DNA from 4 places in the Oceanobacter sp. 4_MG-2023 genome. Region 4 is predicted to be linked to each of the others. Evidence: predicted binding sites of a transcription regulator. Region 4 holds the regulator's gene; each other region holds the start of a gene.
The links. Region 4 encodes PhoB, which activates phosphate uptake and scavenging genes when phosphate is short. Its sites were predicted from a motif close to TGTCATANNNNTGTCANA; they were not measured.
Positions count from the first base shown of each region.

Region 1: Q8W24_RS07380 (alkaline phosphatase) is a predicted target of PhoB. The motif match lies at 2,690-2,707, and genes of this name have one in related genera.
Region 2: Q8W24_RS03675 (choice-of-anchor I family protein) is a predicted target of PhoB. The motif match lies at 2,683-2,700, and genes of this name have one in related genera.
Region 3: Q8W24_RS05970 (phosphate ABC transporter substrate-binding/OmpA family protein) is a predicted target of PhoB. The motif match lies at 2,523-2,540, and genes of this name have one in related genera.

Region 1 is NZ_JAUYVV010000007.1:129,425-133,638, forward strand. It holds gene Q8W24_RS07375 (stomatin-like protein) at 1-843, opposite strand, end outside; gene Q8W24_RS07380 (alkaline phosphatase) at 957-2,600, opposite strand; gene Q8W24_RS07385 (transposase) at 3,012-3,215, opposite strand; gene Q8W24_RS07390 (SLATT domain-containing protein) at 3,536-4,214, opposite strand, start outside.
Region 2 is NZ_JAUYVV010000003.1:115,332-119,545, forward strand. It holds gene Q8W24_RS03655 (very short patch repair endonuclease) at 1-79, shown strand, start outside; gene Q8W24_RS03660 (hypothetical protein) at 164-442, opposite strand; gene Q8W24_RS03665 (tRNA-uridine aminocarboxypropyltransferase) at 844-1,551, shown strand; gene Q8W24_RS03670 (YebC/PmpR family DNA-binding transcriptional regulator) at 1,754-2,476, shown strand; gene Q8W24_RS03675 (choice-of-anchor I family protein) at 2,788-4,214, shown strand, end outside.
Region 3 is NZ_JAUYVV010000005.1:157,971-162,184, forward strand. It holds gene Q8W24_RS05960 (M48 family metallopeptidase) at 1-397, opposite strand, end outside; gene Q8W24_RS05965 (YecA family protein) at 437-1,012, shown strand; gene Q8W24_RS05970 (phosphate ABC transporter substrate-binding/OmpA family protein) at 1,112-2,476, opposite strand; gene Q8W24_RS05975 (BolA family transcriptional regulator) at 2,754-3,065, opposite strand; gene Q8W24_RS05980 (hypothetical protein) at 3,254-3,649, shown strand; gene Q8W24_RS05985 (hypothetical protein) at 3,688-3,879, opposite strand; gene ylqF (ribosome biogenesis GTPase YlqF) at 4,049-4,214, shown strand, end outside.
Region 4 is NZ_JAUYVV010000008.1:108,188-112,401, reverse strand. It holds gene Q8W24_RS08125 (rubredoxin) at 1-121, opposite strand, end outside; gene Q8W24_RS08120 (chorismate lyase) at 271-855, shown strand; gene ubiA (4-hydroxybenzoate octaprenyltransferase) at 858-1,754, shown strand; gene phoB (phosphate regulon transcriptional regulator PhoB) at 1,862-2,560, shown strand; gene phoR (phosphate regulon sensor histidine kinase PhoR) at 2,591-3,877, shown strand; gene cysZ (sulfate transporter CysZ) at 3,879-4,214, opposite strand, start outside.

The DNA.
Region 1 (4,214 bases), on a different contig from region 4:
TTCCTTGGCAATGGCGTGCTTGGCCTCAATGGCCTTGGAAGCCAGCTCCAGCTGGATCGCTTTTTGGCCATCCTCGGTATTGGCAATATCACCAACCATTTTTAATGCCATGGCACGGGCGCGCGCCACAGCCACTATGGCCTGGGCTTCACCTTCGGCCTGCAGCATCTGTTCTGCCTTGTCGGCTTCTGCCGCCAGTACCCGTGCCTGCTTCTCACCCTCGGCCACGTTAATGGCTGACTGGCGATCCCCTTCGGATTCCAGAATCTGGGCACGCTTGACCCGCTCGGCTTTCATCTGCGCTTCCATCGACTGCATCACCGATTGCGGCGGCACAATATCCTTGATTTCGTAACGCAGTACCTGGATACCCCAAGGCTCGGCAGCTTCGTTAATGGAGGTCACAATATTGATGTTCAGCAAGCTGCGCTCTTCAAAGGTGCGGTCGAGCTCCATCTTGCCCAACTCGGAACGCATGGTGGTTTGCGCCAGCTGAGTCACGGCAAACACATAGTTATCGACGCCGTAAGTCGCCTTGTACGGATCCAGTACCCGGAAATACAACACGCCATCAACGCTCAGGGTAATGTTGTCGCGGGTAATCGCCGACTGGCTGGGGACATCCTGCGCTTGTTCCTTGAGGCTGCGGTCGGCGGCTACCCGATCGATAAAGGGCACAATAAAGTTAAGGCCAGCCTCTTTGGTGGAGTGGTATTTGCCAAATCGCTCAATCAGCCAGGCCCGGTTTTGCGGTACAAATTTAATGCTGCTGCGCACCAGTACCAGCACAAACACCAAGACAATAGCTTCGACCGAAAAAACCAGCGAGAAAAGTGAATCCATGATGGACATCCTGTGTGAAGAAGACCTGTATTCTGAGGCGGCTCTTACACTCGGCGCAAGCGCTCAACAAGCATTTGTGCCAGTGAGTGCCAACAAGGTGATACCGTTCTGGATCAGAGTGCCCCACGCTCGGTATGGTTCGCCAGCACACCATCCAGGTGGTTGTAGCGCTGTTTCCAGTGGCGCAAAAAGGCCAGATCATCGGCAAAGGCCGGTGCCAGAGGCTGCGCAGCCTTGGCCTGGGTAATCCCCTGCGCCGGTTGTAACTGGTTACTGCCTTGTGGCACTTGCAATGCCCGCAGGCAATCGCTGCTGTAGCGATGGCTATCGATATTATCGACCACCCACCATTCCGCTTGCAGACGGTCGTGGGTAATGTCCAGCAACACATAACCGCGGAAGTAAAAATTCACAAACGCCAGATGCGGCAGCAGGGCTTCCAGCGAGGCAGCGGCCATCTGCGCCTGGGCATAACTCTCGATACCCGGCGAAGTGACTGCCGGTGTCACAAACTCCACCCCCAGTGGTTTGCCCGTCTCCGCCGCAAACGGATTCTGATACAACTCAAACGCCCAGGATGAATGAATATCCCCGGTGAGCACCACCCAGTTATCGACATTGGCCTGACTGACGGCATCAAACAGGCGTTGACGGGCAGCAGGATAGCCATCCCACTGGTCGTAATTGAAGGGCATATCATTGGTGCCCAGCTGGGCCACCATGACTTGCTGACCACTCAGCTTCCAGGTCACTCCCTGTTGCTGGGCGTTGGCGAGATTGGTGTAGAGCCACTCTTCCTGGGAGTAACCCAACAACGTACGACCGGGCAAGTTGCGCTCTTCCATCGACTCGGCCTGGGCATCACGCCCGGCCAGCCGGGTGTCCAGCATGCTCAGGTCGACCAGATCCCCAAACCGGAAGCTGCGATAGATCCCCATCTCCGGTTGCGACGGTTCACGGATCGGCATCCACTCCAGATACGCCTGCACCGCACCACTCAGACGTGAACGCCAGTCGCCCTCGCTCTCGATATCGTGGTTGTCGGCCCCACCCGTCCAGGCATTATTGGCCACTTCATGGTCATCCCAAATCACCAGAAACGGATGCTGGCGATGCACCTCCTGCAAGTCCTTGTCCTGCTTGTAACAGGCGTGGCGCTGGCGATAATCCTGCAACGAACGAGTCTCATGCAAAGGCACGTTAATACGGCCACTGTGCAGACAATCGTCAAGATCAGCGTATTCATAGATATAATCGCCCAGGTGCAAAATGGCATCGAGATCGGCCCGCTGCGCCAGCTCCCGATACACATTGAAATAACCTTTGGCAAAGTTGGAGCACGAGGTGTAGGCAATACGTAAATGCGCCACCGACCCTTCCGGCAAGGTTCGGGTGCGGCCGACATCGGAGTAATGGCCGTCGGCCTCGAAGGTGTAATAATAAGTAGTGGCCGGTTGCAAACCGCCAACATCCACCTTGACGGTAAAATCACGGCTGGCATCGGTAAAACCGGTTCCTTCCTGCACGACCTGCTGCAGCTGCGGGTCCGTGGTTATCAGCCAGCGATAGGAAATACCAAACGCACTCCCGGTCGTCGTGATACGCGTCCACAGCAAGACCTGATCGGTCAGCGGATCGCCACTGGCGATGCCATGCTGGAACGGGTAAGGCGTACGTTTCCCACCCGGCTTGACTACCGGGGCAAACAGGCTGGTACTGGCGCTGTCCAACAGGAACTCCCGACGAGTCAGGGCCATGGTCTCTCCGCAACAAATCTCATCAGCCGGATTAAGCCGTTGACCGATGACAACCCGATGGCCAGCCCTTGACGTTCATGTTGCGATTTGGAGTCAGATAGATGACAGCGCTCGTTACCTGGGATTGATGCGGGAGTGGCCTTGCTTGACTGGAAACAGGCGCAATCAGTTGCAACGCCAACCTTGAAGCCCTCAACCAAGGACTCCCGGAAAACTCTCCTTAGTCATCGATAATCACCTGATCACTCAGCAGAACGATTGACCATGACCCAGATGACTTCGTTGAACTGGAATCAGAACCAAAAGTGCAAAACCCGTCGCGAATGTTCTGGCCTGACGTCAGCAGACAAGCTACTGCATGGCGACAAAAGACGGAGTGTTGCCGATGCGGGTTATCAGGGTATCCCATTATCACTGTACTTTGGTTTTGCTTCTCAAGCTGGTGACGTACAGAACAATATCGCAGGACAGGGCTTTAAAGATGATATTGGTTTCGCAGCACCACTGAATTTCACGGCTGGAGGTGATGCCTTTAGAATTAGCAAACAGGATATCCTTCAGTAGAATGGCCGGATCATAAACGGGGCGACCTTCGCTATTATTCTTGTAAAGCAGGTGAAAGCAGACAGATCGAGTTTTTCAGAGATCAAATAGTGAGCGCAGGGCATACTCAAATGACCCCAGCTGCAACTGATCCTGATAATTAATGACCACCACCGGCGTTTGGTTGTAGTCAGAGTGCTTGAATCGAGCCATCACCGCCTCCTGCGTTTCAAAACCCGATCAGACCATAGCCAGGGAGGTTTTTCTATAGTCTGAACGCCGCATTAAGGTGTGAGCAACGCCTACCACGATACTCAATTATTGCACCGTAAACACAAAAGCCAAATCAAACCAAAACCGCCGAGCGTTGCGAATCCGTCTTAAAGCGTTTGTTAGCCGGAAAATGTCGTAGGAATTGATTTTGCAATACCAAATACACCGGTAAAACAATTTGTTACTCCCAAAATATCCAAAATAAATAGAACTTCAAAAATCATCATAGCTGTCGGTATTAGGTACGGAATTGAATACATTGCGTAAGCTTTACCTAAAAGGAACAACCTCTTTAGTCCTGTAATTTTAAAGTCAGCACGTGATTCTAGAACAGCAAACACATAATCAACTCGAACATGGTTTTCTGGCTCTGTTGATATTTCATGATAGTCGGCATGATATTTTTCTAAGTTAATACTGACTCCACTGTCTTTGGATTCAGATATTTCATTTCTTAGCTTACGTATTAGTCCCTTTATACCTACTCCACAACGATCTAGTGCAGCCGCGCGCAGGTCATATTTAGATGTACCAATAACAACAGAATAAACCAATACCGCTACAGCTAAGAAGATCTGCAACATACTGAGAACTTTGTCACCGTATGGAATCGTTAAACCTGAGTTTTGATACAAAGGCATAAAAATCAAGCCTAGTGACAACACCGTTGTGGTTAAGAACGAATATCTACTTGATCTTCCTAATCTAATTGAGGCATTAAACCTACATTTTGCAGTAATTCTCATACTATTTAAGAGCTTTTGCGCGGGATCGTTTTCTTGCTTCTCCTCTAGCTGA
Region 2 (4,214 bases), on a different contig from region 4:
TGTAGAAGCACTGACTGACCAGATTGCATATTGGTTAACAGCTGATTGTCCGTCAACGAGCATACCTGATGCCAATTAATAACTGGTTATTTACATAATATCGTTATTTCTTTTTAGACGACATTATCCGGTGAGTAGCCTGGTCTCATTCATTCCAGCCTCGCTACCCTACAACCTCGATAAAGACGTCCGCTGGCTCGCGGGTAATCACGTAGCCCAGGCTTTTAAGGGAGGTAAAGCCGCTGCTTAATACCGGTGTTTCACTGCCGCTATCGGCATAGGTCCAAACGTTTTCGGGGGACTCTTGCATGATTTCGAGCACTCGGGCGTACTCCAGTCCGCTACGTCCCATCAGGCAGCCATCCAGTCCGGCCTGTTCGTTATGGGGGTTACGTATGGGGCGATATTCTTCAAAAAATTCCTGGGTGGTGATGGTGCGCATGCTGATCTCCGCTGGTTTGCTGCGATATGCCTGAATCTGGTGTGGATGTACCAGGGTGGAGTGTACTTGGCTGTCATCCATTTGGGTGCAGGTATTTGCTGGAGTGTCCTGGTTTGGTCATAAAATCAGGAGTAGTGGTGGTTTTTGTCGTTATTCTGTCTCTCGGGGCTATTGTTTTACCGCGCCATGCCTGTTCAATACCGGTTCATACTCCGAATCTATCGCCTATCCCCTATCGCCCGGTATCGTTGTTCAACCACCCAACGCCGCTGTTTAACCGTTGTTCGGCCCCGGTTTTCTGACGACGGTCTGGCCCGCTTCTACCCGATAAGGCAACCACAATTTGCCGCTGCGGTCACTTTGCCTCACTATGCGCTCCCTTTTCTCCCCGTGTACTGATCATGTCTGATGTTCCTCCTGTGCTCGAAAATGCGGTTACTCGTCTGCGTCAGCGCGAGTTGGCGCAGTCCCGGCGGGCATTTATTGCCCGTGGCGGGCGGATGGTTCGTTGTCCGCATTGTTTGCTGTCGGTGCCCTTGTGTTTGTGTTCAGAACGGCCAGCGCCGTCGGATGAAGCGGCCGTTTGTCTGATTTTTTATAAGGGTGAGGTCTACAAACCCAGTAACAGCGGCCGTCTGGTGGCGGATGTATTAAGCGATAATCACGCTTTTCTGTGGAATCGCACCGAGCCGGATCCGGCCCTGCTGGCGTTGCTGACCAATCCGGCTTATGCCCCTGTACTGGTGTTTCCGTTCCAGTACGCCGACAGTCACCGTCGCCTCGATACTCCCGCGGCGTTGCAGCAATACCGTACACAGGCCGCGGAGTCCCGGCGCAAACCGCTGCTGGTATTGCTGGATGGCAGCTGGCGCGAAGCGCGCAAGATGTTCCGTAGCCCCGGTCTGGCTAATCTACCGGTGTTGGGTATTCAGCCACAGGCTCCGGGCAACTATCAGTTACGGGAAGCGGCGCACGATTATCAATTGGGTACTGCTGAGGTGACGATCGAGATCCTGCAGCAGTTGCAGGCACCGGTTGCCAGCGCTCGTCTGGCGGTATATTTCAACCTGTTCCGTGAACGTTATCTGGCCGGCAAGCCCAGTCACTGAGCGGCAATGTGGCCAGCCGCGGATTTAATCAGCGGTCAGAAGGCTGTTTTCTGGCGCTCAGAATGATTCAGCAACGACTGACAGACGTCGGCTTTGCGGTGGAAATCCATGGCCTGCGGCCGGATCGACAAGACAGCTTCCGCTGCAATGGGTACAATTCGGGCGTTTTTTGACTTATTCACCCAAGAAAAGACTGATTCCCATGGGCAGAGCGTATCAAAACCGGAAAGAATCCATGGCCAAAACGGCCGCGGCAAAAACCAAGGTCTACTCCAAGTATGGCCGTGAAATTTATGTAGCCGCCAAGGCGGGCGGTACCGACCCATCGGCAAACCTGTCGTTGCGTTCCCTGATCGATCGGGCCAAGAAAGACCAGGTACCGACCCACGTGATCGAGAAAGCCATCGACAAAGCCAACGGTGGCACGGGCGAAGATTTCCAACCCGCGTTGTACGAAGGCATTGCTCCGGGTGGGGCCATGGTGTTGATCAGCGCCCTGACCGATAACCCCAACCGTACTTTCGGTGAAATCCGCGGTGTATTCTCCAAATGCAAGGCCAAACTGGGCAGCCAGGGCTCGGTCTCACACATGTTCGATCATCGCGCCATGTTTGTATTTGCCGATGACAGCGAAGATGACGCACTGGAGATGCTGATGGAAGCGGATATCGATGTCTCGGATATCGACTGCGAAGACGGCATGGTAACGGTGCTGGTGCCACCTACCGAGTTTTTCAAAACCAAAACCGCTCTGACCAGCTGGCGCCCGGATATTGATTTCGAAATGGAAGAAATCACCTATCTGCCGCAGATGCCGCACCCGATTGCCGCCGACGATGTCGAGCACTTTGAGCGTTTTGCCAATCTGATGAACGATCTGGAAGATGTGCAGGAAATCTACCATAACGGTGAATTTGAAAGCTGATTCCCAGCGATTGCAGGTCTTGAACAGCCGCCAGCTCTGGCGGTTGTTCCGCTGTTGGCCGCACCACACCGGCTACCGTTTTCTTGCCCGGTTATGATCCACTTCTCGCTTGTATTGATTCTTTAATGGATCAGTAACACCCGCTCCAACACCCGCTCCCTAGCCTCTCTGAAACTTTTTATGGCGTCAGCATTCTGCCATTTGAGTGTCATCCAACTGTCATACCCGAGTCAAAGCACTGTCATTAAACAGTCATACGCTAACGCACCATATATGACCTTAAAAAACATTGGCTTACAAAGGATATCGCAATGACTCTTGAGATGATGAAGAAGACGGCACTGGCTGTAGCAATGGCATCACTGCTGGCTGCGTGTGGCTCTGATGGCGATGACGGCACCAATGGTGTTGACGGTACTAATGGCGTTGACGGCACCGATGGCGTTGACGGCACCAATGGCGTTGACGGCACCGATGGCGTTGACGGCACCGATGGTGTTGATGGCACCGATGGCACCGATGGCGTTGACGGCACCGATGGTGTTGACGGTACCGATGGTGTTGATGGCTTCAGTGGTCAGCTGGTTCAGGTCGGCCGTTATGAGTCGGGTATTTATGACGATGGCGGTGCTGAAATCGTTGCCTTCGACAGCACCACCAACAAACTGTTTGTGATCAACTCAGGGAATGCCGCGGTTGACGTGCTCGACCTGAATGATCCATCCGCCCCAACGCTGCTGGGCACTATTTCTGCCGAAGACGCCGGTGTAGCCGACTTCGAAGTCGGTGGCGCCAACAGCGTCGCGGTCAGCAATGGCATTCTGGCCCTCGCCGTCGAAGCAGATACCAAACAGGACAACGGCCGCGCTTACTTCTACAACAGCGATACCCTGGCATTTATCTCCTCCGTGGAAGTCGGTGCCCTGCCAGATATGATCACCTTCACTCACGACGGTAGCGCTGTACTGGTCGCCAACGAAGGCGAGCCAAACGACGACTACACCGTCGATCCAGAAGGTTCGGTATCGATCATCAGCATCACCGATGGCGTCCCAGCCACAACCGCCAACACCGCGGGCTTCTCTGCGTTCAATACTGATGGCGCCACCCCGATTGATGACGACGTCCGTATCTTTGGCCCTGGTGCCACCGTCGCCCAGGATCTGGAGCCAGAATATATTGCAGTGTCTGCCGACAACAGCACGGCCTTTGTATCGCTGCAAGAAAACAACGCCATGGCAATCGTCGACATCGCCACCGCTACGGTAACAGACGTAGTAGCGCTGGGCTTCAAGGACCACAGTGTTCAAGGCAACGGCCTGGATGCCAACAAGGAAGACGAGGTTGCCAATATCGAACAGCAACCACTGCTTGGCATGTACATGCCAGACTCCATCGCTTCTTACTCGTTTAACGGCAACACCTATATCGTTACCGCCAACGAAGGTGATGCTCGGGACTACGATGGCTTCTCTGAAGAATCCGATCTGGAAGACCTGGACCTGGATACCACAGCCTTCACTTCCGACCAGATTGCCGTACTGCAAGACGGCGACGCTGGCCTGGGTGGCCTGACCGTATCCGGCGTTGATGGCGATACCGACAACGACGGCGATATCGATGAAATTTACGTCTACGGCGCGCGCTCGTTCTCTATCTGGAATGCAGAAGGCGACCTGGTGTTTGATTCTGGCGATCAGTTCGAGCAAACCGTTGCCGATACCACGCCTTATTACTT
Region 3 (4,214 bases), on a different contig from region 4:
CACTGAAGGTGCTGCGCGCCTGCTGCTTGAGCCAGTCATCCATCAGCGCCTGCCGCTGCCCTGCGGGCATGGCAGGTACAAGCAGCTGGTCATCACACACTTGCGGGATGGCCACGTCGGTCTCCACCAGCGTCAGGGTGCGCCCCAGGTACTTCAGCACACCTTCATTGCGACTCTGGTTTTCTTTCCACTCTCGACGACGCTGAATCAGCCAGGCTTGATGACCGTCGAGAAAACGGTTTACCTGGGCTTTACTGGCACCCAACGGAATACGCAGGTCGATTTCACCTGCCGGGTTCAGCACCAGTCGTAAACTTTTGCGTTTCATCGCCTGAATATGGAGTACAACATCCTCTCCATCCAGCGGAACAAGCAATTGTTGTTTGTAGCCTTTCATAAGCCTGCTAGCATTGGCTCCGACTTCAGGAGCACCCAAATGAATGATCTAAATAATATCCCAGCCATGACCGAGAACGAACTGGAAACTCTCGGGGTATTGCTGGAAGACGAAGCAGAACGCCAGGACAGTTTCGATTTTTTCGCCGTCCACGGCCTGATTACCTCGTTTTTGGCAGGGCCGATTGAGTTCGATATCCAGCGAGTCTGGGACTGTGCCTTTGACGAAAAACTGGGCTTCAGCAGCGCTGAAAAAGCCACCGTCACCGAGCTGCTTGGCAAAATGACTGCGGAAATCCAGGGCTGGCTCGATTCCGGCCAGGATTTCCCTGTACCTTGTGAGTTGACTCTGTCGGATGAAGAAGACGAGCCACCCATCGAAGGTTGGGCTATTGGTTTTATGACCGGTGTCATGCTGCACGAAGAGGACTGGTACCAGCGCGATGAAGAAAACGTCGCCGAGAGCCTGTTCCCGATCATGTACGCTTCTGGCCTGTTCGCAGACGAAGAAGAAATGGCCGACATCGATGATGACATCGAGCTGTCCGACCAGGTCTGTGGCGGTATTCCAGCAGCCGTCATCGACCTGTATCTGTTTTTCCATAGCCAGGGCTGAACCACAGGCAGCGTTATGCACCTGAGCCTGCCAGAACACAAAAAACCCGAAGCCTTTGCAGGCTTCGGGTTTTTCTTTGTCGCTTGGCAGCAGTCCGGCTCAGGTATTGTCCCTGAGCCACACCTCAACCCGGCGATTTTTCATTTTCCCTTCTGCCCGATTCACAGAAGCAACCGGTAAATACTCACCGTACCCAACCGAGAGTTCAGGATAAATGCCGTTACGTACCAGTTCACGACGTACCGCCATGGCCCTCAGTTTGGACAACAGCTTGGAGCGTTTCTCGGTGCGTTTCTTGTCACCAAAGCCGATCAGCATCACTTCGGCATCGTTGCGGCCTTTCTGCTGCAGATAATTAACCAGCCGCTCAATATCCTTCAGCGCTTTATTGTCCAGCGATGCGCTCCCGGCCCGAAAACGGAAATTAATCGTCAAACGCTTGGCGTCATTGGTTATTTCACGAAAATCAGACGGTAACTCACTATAAAACTCCGGCACGACTTCTTTCAGTTCCTGTGAAATAAAACCAGAATCCGCGACCACCTGCTGTGCTTCATTGAGCTGAACAAAGCTCATAAACTCAACGACATACGGATTTTCCGGCACATCATCCGTGTACATGAACAAACGCCGGGACAAGGCATAATCTTCAGTGGCAACGGTCAGCTTGTTGGGTTTCAGTGCCTTGGCGCTGCCATCCGATACGGCCAGCAATTTGGCAGCACGGACCGATGACAAACCGACAAAACCGATTCCGTTATCATCCGCAGAGACCTCATCAGACAATACCGCATTGGATTCAAAACGCTTGGCCGATGCAATCAACGGCGTATTACCCAGCACCATGGATTTAAAACTGTCCCAGGTACCCGAGTTTTCATCACGGGCATACACATGAATGGCGCCAGGACGGCCGCCCACCTGCGACCAGTCGGTATAGCCTCCGGAGAAAATCTCGGAGATTTCATCAACACTGAGTTCACTGACCGGATTGGATGGGTGCACCACAATCGCCAAACCATCAATGCCGATGATATGTTCTGCCGATGGCCTGCTCATATCGGCGATGTGTTTTAACAGGCTGGCTTCCTTGGCCTTGATCGGACGGGATGAGGCGGCAATTTCTGATGAACCACTCGCAATCCCCTTGAAGCCGGTACCGGAACCATGTGCGGCGATGTCTATCGTCAAACGGGTACCAAGATCAGGCAAAAAACCACTGACCACTTTTTCATTATTAAACCGGGTATTACGAATTTGAACGTCTGTCGCCCCTTTTTCTTCCAGGTATTTTTTAGCCAGATTAGGTCCAAGTTCATCACCAATGGTATTGGAGCCCTGGATACCAAACAGACGTACTTCACCATTTTTTGGCAGGCCAGTGAAAGGAGATAAAATCCCGGCATTGGCGCTTGAAAAACCCAGAATGGCAAGCAGAGTCAAACAAACACGAATCGTAGTCATAATTCTGATTTCTGGTCGAGAGTTCGGCGCGAGTCTATGAATATTAAGTGACATTTTAGTTACAAAGTTGCCAACCTGACAGATCATTGCATGATGATATCGGCAGGAAATTGCGCACTTCCCGATCTGGTGGGGTCTTTTGGGGGTACAGCTGTTGGTGATTTGCGGCTTGTCCTATGGAATCAGGATTATGTCGCTGTTGCTCCGGGCCAGCCACCCGGACCAGCAGACTCGATCCAGCAGAGCTGATGATGCATCAATCATCATCAGGTCATGATCAGTGTTGCCCGGCACATTGTGGCGACTCAGGTACAGCCGTCTGTGCCTGCCATTCCTGTGGCGAATACAAATGCAGCGCCAGAGCATGTACCGGATTTTGCAAAATATCAGCCACCAGGCCATACACCAGCTGATGCCGGGCCACCGGGCGCTTGCCCTCAAAAGCGTCGGATACCATCACCAGTTTGTAGTGGGACGTCGTCGCCGGGCCTGCGTGCATATGGCTTTCGTTCATCAATTCGAGATGAGATGGCGACAGTGATGCCATCTGCTCAACGATATACTCTTCTGGATACTCTTCAGGCTTCATAAAAACTCCGGTTACTCGCTCGGTAATGTCTGCGTATAATCCGCCGCCCCGAGGCATAACTCAAGCCCAGCCCTCTCTCCCGAGTGACCCGGAGCACTGCATGCACGAAAACGATAGTAACAACACCCAGAACCTGATCGACAGATATTATCAGGAAGAACAAGAGCGCCGTTTGCAAGAAAAAACCCATGCTGAATATGATTGCCCGTCGCTTCAACAAAAGCCGCGATGAAATCAGCCGCGACATCATGTCGACGGCGCTGATCGACCTGTTCAGCCATCTTGACGCTGGTGAACGCAAGTTACTGGCCCGCGATGCCGATGAAGCCACGCGCCAACTGGCAGAAGAAATTGCCGAAGAAAACGGCGTAACCGACGTGGATATCCGTCAGGGGCAATGGACCACGCATGAGAAACACTTCGTCAAACTGGAGCGTAAACGTGCCCGCGAGCAAGAAAAGCAGCAAGAATTATTAGTCAATGCCGAGCAAGTTCTGGCACAACAGCCAGTCGATGCGCTTTCTGCAGAGGGTACGAACCCCTCCGATGAAGCAGAAGCAACATCAGTGTTTGCAGAAGCCTAGCGATTCCAGGGCGGCGCTTTCAGCGCCGCGCTATCACTCTATTTGCGCCAGAGACGCAATTCACGAAATTCTCCGGGGCCTGCTTCCATCCACAGCACCTCGGCCTGATCTGAAAAAACAAACTTATTGCCAACCAGGAAACCGGCGCGACGACGACCAGAAACCGTTGCCGAGGCCTGACGGCCCTGACGTTTGGCACTTCGAGCGAAATCTTCTTGCAAGACATCCATACATTGTCTCCAACTTGACCAATTCCACAGGAATTTTTCGACCACAGTCAGGTTATCGAGCAAATATGACATTCAAATAACGCCCAATTGCTCTCGGGCGGTTGCTCTCACCGGGCCGATCGATACAATGTGCCGCCCTAATTTATTCAGGTCAACCGGATTACACACAATGGCAGTCCAATGGTTCCCAGGGCATATGAACAAAGCCCGCAAGAAGATCAGTGAAGCCATGCCGGATATCGATCTGGTGATCGAGGTCATGGATGCACGTTTGCCGTTCTCCAGCACCAATCCCATGGTGGACGAGCTGTGTCGCAACAAGCCCGTTATCAAGC
Region 4 (4,214 bases):
CCGGGCAGGTAAAGTCTGCTGGCACGTCCTCCCAAGGGGTTCCTGCCGGGATACCTTCTTCTGGTGCGCCTTCGGCTTCATCGTAGATCCAGCCGCACACCACGCACTGCCATTTTTTCATGTCACACCTGTCATAATAACGGCTGGAGCCGATGTTGCATCAGCCGACTCGATACTTCGGCCGCCTAAGCTACTGTCCAACCCGCATAAAATCAATGGACAGAGCAATCCTCTTGCCACTAAATGCGATTTGACGCATGCTGCGCCGCCATGAAAAGCACTATACCCAGATACCATGCGCAACTTCTGGCCACAACACCACGCTGGAGCGGGCGCTTTTGTGTAACACCGGCGAGCATTCCCCGCGAGTGGCGTCACTGGCTCAATGACGCCGGGTCACTGACCAAGCGTTTGCAGGCACTGGACCCAAGCACATTTTCGGTCAAGGTTATCCGACAATATTGCGGCCCGGCTTTACCAACCGAACAGGCAGACCTGAAGCTGCACGGACGCCAACCCGTTTGGGTACGCGAGGTTTCCTTGTGCCTGGGACAAACGGAACTGGTGCGAGCCCGCACTGCCATTCCGTTGACCAGCCTTGCACGGGTAGGACAACAGATTCGCCATCTTGGTAACCGCTCGCTTGGCAGCTATCTGTTCCGCCAGCCCAGTTTGCGCCGCCAACCGCTGAAATTCAGCCGCACAGGGGCGTCAACAGTCAACCAGCCCAACCCGTTTGGCTGGGCCAGGCGTTCGGTATTTACAATTCATGGTGCACCACTGCTGGTAACGGAAGCCTTCTCGTCCTTGCTGGTATCCGCCTCCTTTCCTTTGTCAGACGACACAAGGCGTTGATTATGCAATCACCTCTGTCCGCCTCACTCAACAAACTCTGGCCCAACTGGTATCAGTGGGTGCAGCTGACACGCCTGAACCGGCCGATTGGCTCTTATCTGCTGCTCTGGCCGACCTTGTGGGCGCTGTGGATTGCAGCCGAGGGCATTCCCTCCATTGCCAATCTGGTGATTTTTACTCTGGGCGTATTTCTTATGCGGTCGGCCGGTTGTGTTATTAACGACTACGCCGACCGCCATATCGACCGCCATGTCAAACGCACCCAGGACCGTCCCCTGACTCAAGGACGTATCTCTGACCGCGAAGCATTATCCGGCTTTATTGTGCTGTGCCTGATCAGTCTGGCGCTGGTGCTGTTGACCAATGCCCTGACCATCTGGTTATCCCTCGGCGGGGTCGCTCTGGCAGCACTTTATCCCTTTATGAAACGCCATACCCATTTGCCACAGGTGTTTCTCGGTGCTGCATTTTCCTGGGCGATTCCAATGGCCTTTGCCGCACAGGCCAATGAGCTGACCGCTGTCTGCTGGTTATTGTTTATTGCCAATGTTTGCTGGACGGTCGGTTACGACACAATTTACGCCATGGTCGACCGCGACGATGATCTGCTGATTGGTGTCAAAAGCACGGCGATCCTGTTTGGCGACCTGGATGTCACCATGATCGCCATTCTTTACGGAATGGCGCATTTTTGTCTGTTACTGACGGGCAATCAGCTGGAAGCAAGCTGGCCGTTTTATCTGGCCTGGTGCGTCGCCGGAGGGTATCTGGTCTGGCAATTATGGTCTATCCGCAGTCGCCGCCGGGAAGCCTGCATGAAAGTGTTTCTGGCAGCCCATTGGTATGGCACGCTGATCTGGGCCGGACTCCTGTCACACTACGCCCTGTCCAGCGCGTAATTGGTGTCAGGCTTGACGCCAATGCCAACAGTGTCACATGCTTGTAACACTAGGTCAGTGTAATACCTCCGCATTATTCCTATTGTGACATTTGCGTGACGAGCCTTATGACCAAAGCTGGCAAGACCGTTCTTATTGTGGACGATGAAGCCCCTATCCGGGAAATGATCGCCGTGGCCCTGGAAATGGCCGGGTATGAATGCCTTGAGGCTGCCAATGTACAGGAAGCACATGCGCAGATTATCGATCGAAAGCCTGATATGATTTTACTCGACTGGATGCTGCCAGGCACCAGTGGCGTCGAATTTGCCCGGCGCCTCAAGCGTGAAGACCGCACCGCTGAGTTGCCAATCATCATGCTGACGGCCAAGGGCGAAGAAGATAACAAAGTACAAGGGCTGGAAGCGGGGGCAGATGACTACATCACCAAACCGTTTTCCCCTCGAGAACTGGTCGCACGACTGAAAGCCGTCTTGCGCCGTTCCACCCCACAAGGCATCGAAGAGCCCATTGAAGTCAGCGGCCTGATGCTGGACCCGGTCTGCCATCGCGTTACCGCTCATGGCGACCCGATTGACATCGGCCCTACGGAGTATCGTTTGTTGCAGTTTTTCATGACCCACCAGGAACGGGCCTACTCCCGAGCCCAGCTGCTCGATCAAGTCTGGGGTGGTAATGTGTACGTTGAAGAGCGCACCGTTGACGTGCATATTCGTCGTCTGCGCAAAGCACTCGGTGAGTCTCACGAACAACTGATCCAAACCGTGCGTGGCACCGGCTACCGCTTTTCGACCAAAGCCTCCTGAATTTTGATGTCCCCCGTCTGGCGCAGAGAATTGCGCCGCCTTGTCTACTTGCTGATTCTGGCCGTTGGTTGTGGTTACGTCTTTTTTGACCGGCCGCTGGAAGCATTGTGTTTGATGATGGGGGCCTATATCACCTGGCAATGGCTGCAACTGTACCGCCTGCACCGCTGGCTGGATCAGGGGCAAACCACCGTATTACCGCGAACACTGGGCATCTGGGGAGCGATTTTTACCGAGAACCAGCGCTTGCAGCAAAGCAATATCAAACACCAGCAGCGCCTGCAGGCCATTATCAATCGTATCCAGGACTCAACCGCGGCCCTGCAGGATTCTGTCTTGATGGTGGATGCCAGCGGCGCGCTGGAATTCTGGAACCAGGCCGCACAAAACTACCTGGGGTTACGCAACCCGGTAGACATTGGCCAACCCATCACCAACCTGATCCGCACGCCAGAATTCAAGGCCTACTTCGACAAGGCCGATTATCAGGAACCGCTCACGATTCGATCGCCCATCAATCCGCGCATTTACCTGCAGTTCAATATCACCCTGTTTGGCCGCAAGGATCGCCTGATCCTGATTCATGACATCACCCGTTTGAAACAACTGGAAGAAATGCGCAAGGATTTTGTTGCCAACGTCAGCCATGAATTACGTACACCGCTGACCGTGATTGCCGGTTACGTCGAAACCATGCAAGCCGCCTCCGAGATGCTGCCACCACGCTGGGGCCGCATGCTGCAGCAAATGAGCGAACAAAGTCATCGTATGGAAAACCTGCTCAAGGATTTGCTGATGCTGTCACGGCTGGAAACCGGCAAGACGGAACAGCCTCAGCCTATCGAGCTGCAGCCGCTGCTGGAAGCCATCCGTCGCGATGCCGCATCACTCAGCAGCAGCAAGCACACCATTACCCTGACCATCGATCAGGATCAAAAAATGATGGGCTTTTATAATGAGCTGCGCAGTGCATTTTCCAACCTGGTATTCAACGCCGTCAAATACACCCCGGAAGGGGGTGACGTCACACTGCGCTGGTATACCGAAGGCGGCAAAGGGCATTTCAGCGTCTCGGATAACGGCATCGGTATTGCCCAGCATCACATCCCCCGCCTGACCGAGCGCTTCTATCGCGCCGACCCCAGCCGCAGCATCGCCACTGGTGGTACCGGACTGGGACTGGCTATTGTCAAACACGTCTTGCTGCACCATGACGGCGAGCTGAAAATCAGCAGCATCGAAGGCAAGGGCAGTACATTCACCTGTGTTTTCCCCGCAGCCTGCTTATCTGACAACCGTGATGAGGCCGACCAATAGATCAACCGGCCCGTGACTGATCGGCCTGCCGTTGCAATTGCCACAGCGTAGCCCCGATCACCGCCGCCGGGGGCACCAGACAGTTCAGTAATGGTACTGCCATCAGCACCGACACCGCCCCACCAAATCCCCAGGCCGTCCAGCGCTGGGTAGCCACCTGCTCTCGGCTGTCGCGGAAATTCTGCTGCTGGTTATCCAGAGTATAATCACTGTATTGCAACGCCATCACCCAGCTGCCAAACCAGAACCAGACGAAGGGCATCAGCAAGTTGACGCCCGGCACAAACGACAACAACAGCAGCAACAGATAACGCGGCAGGTAATAACCCATCTTGAC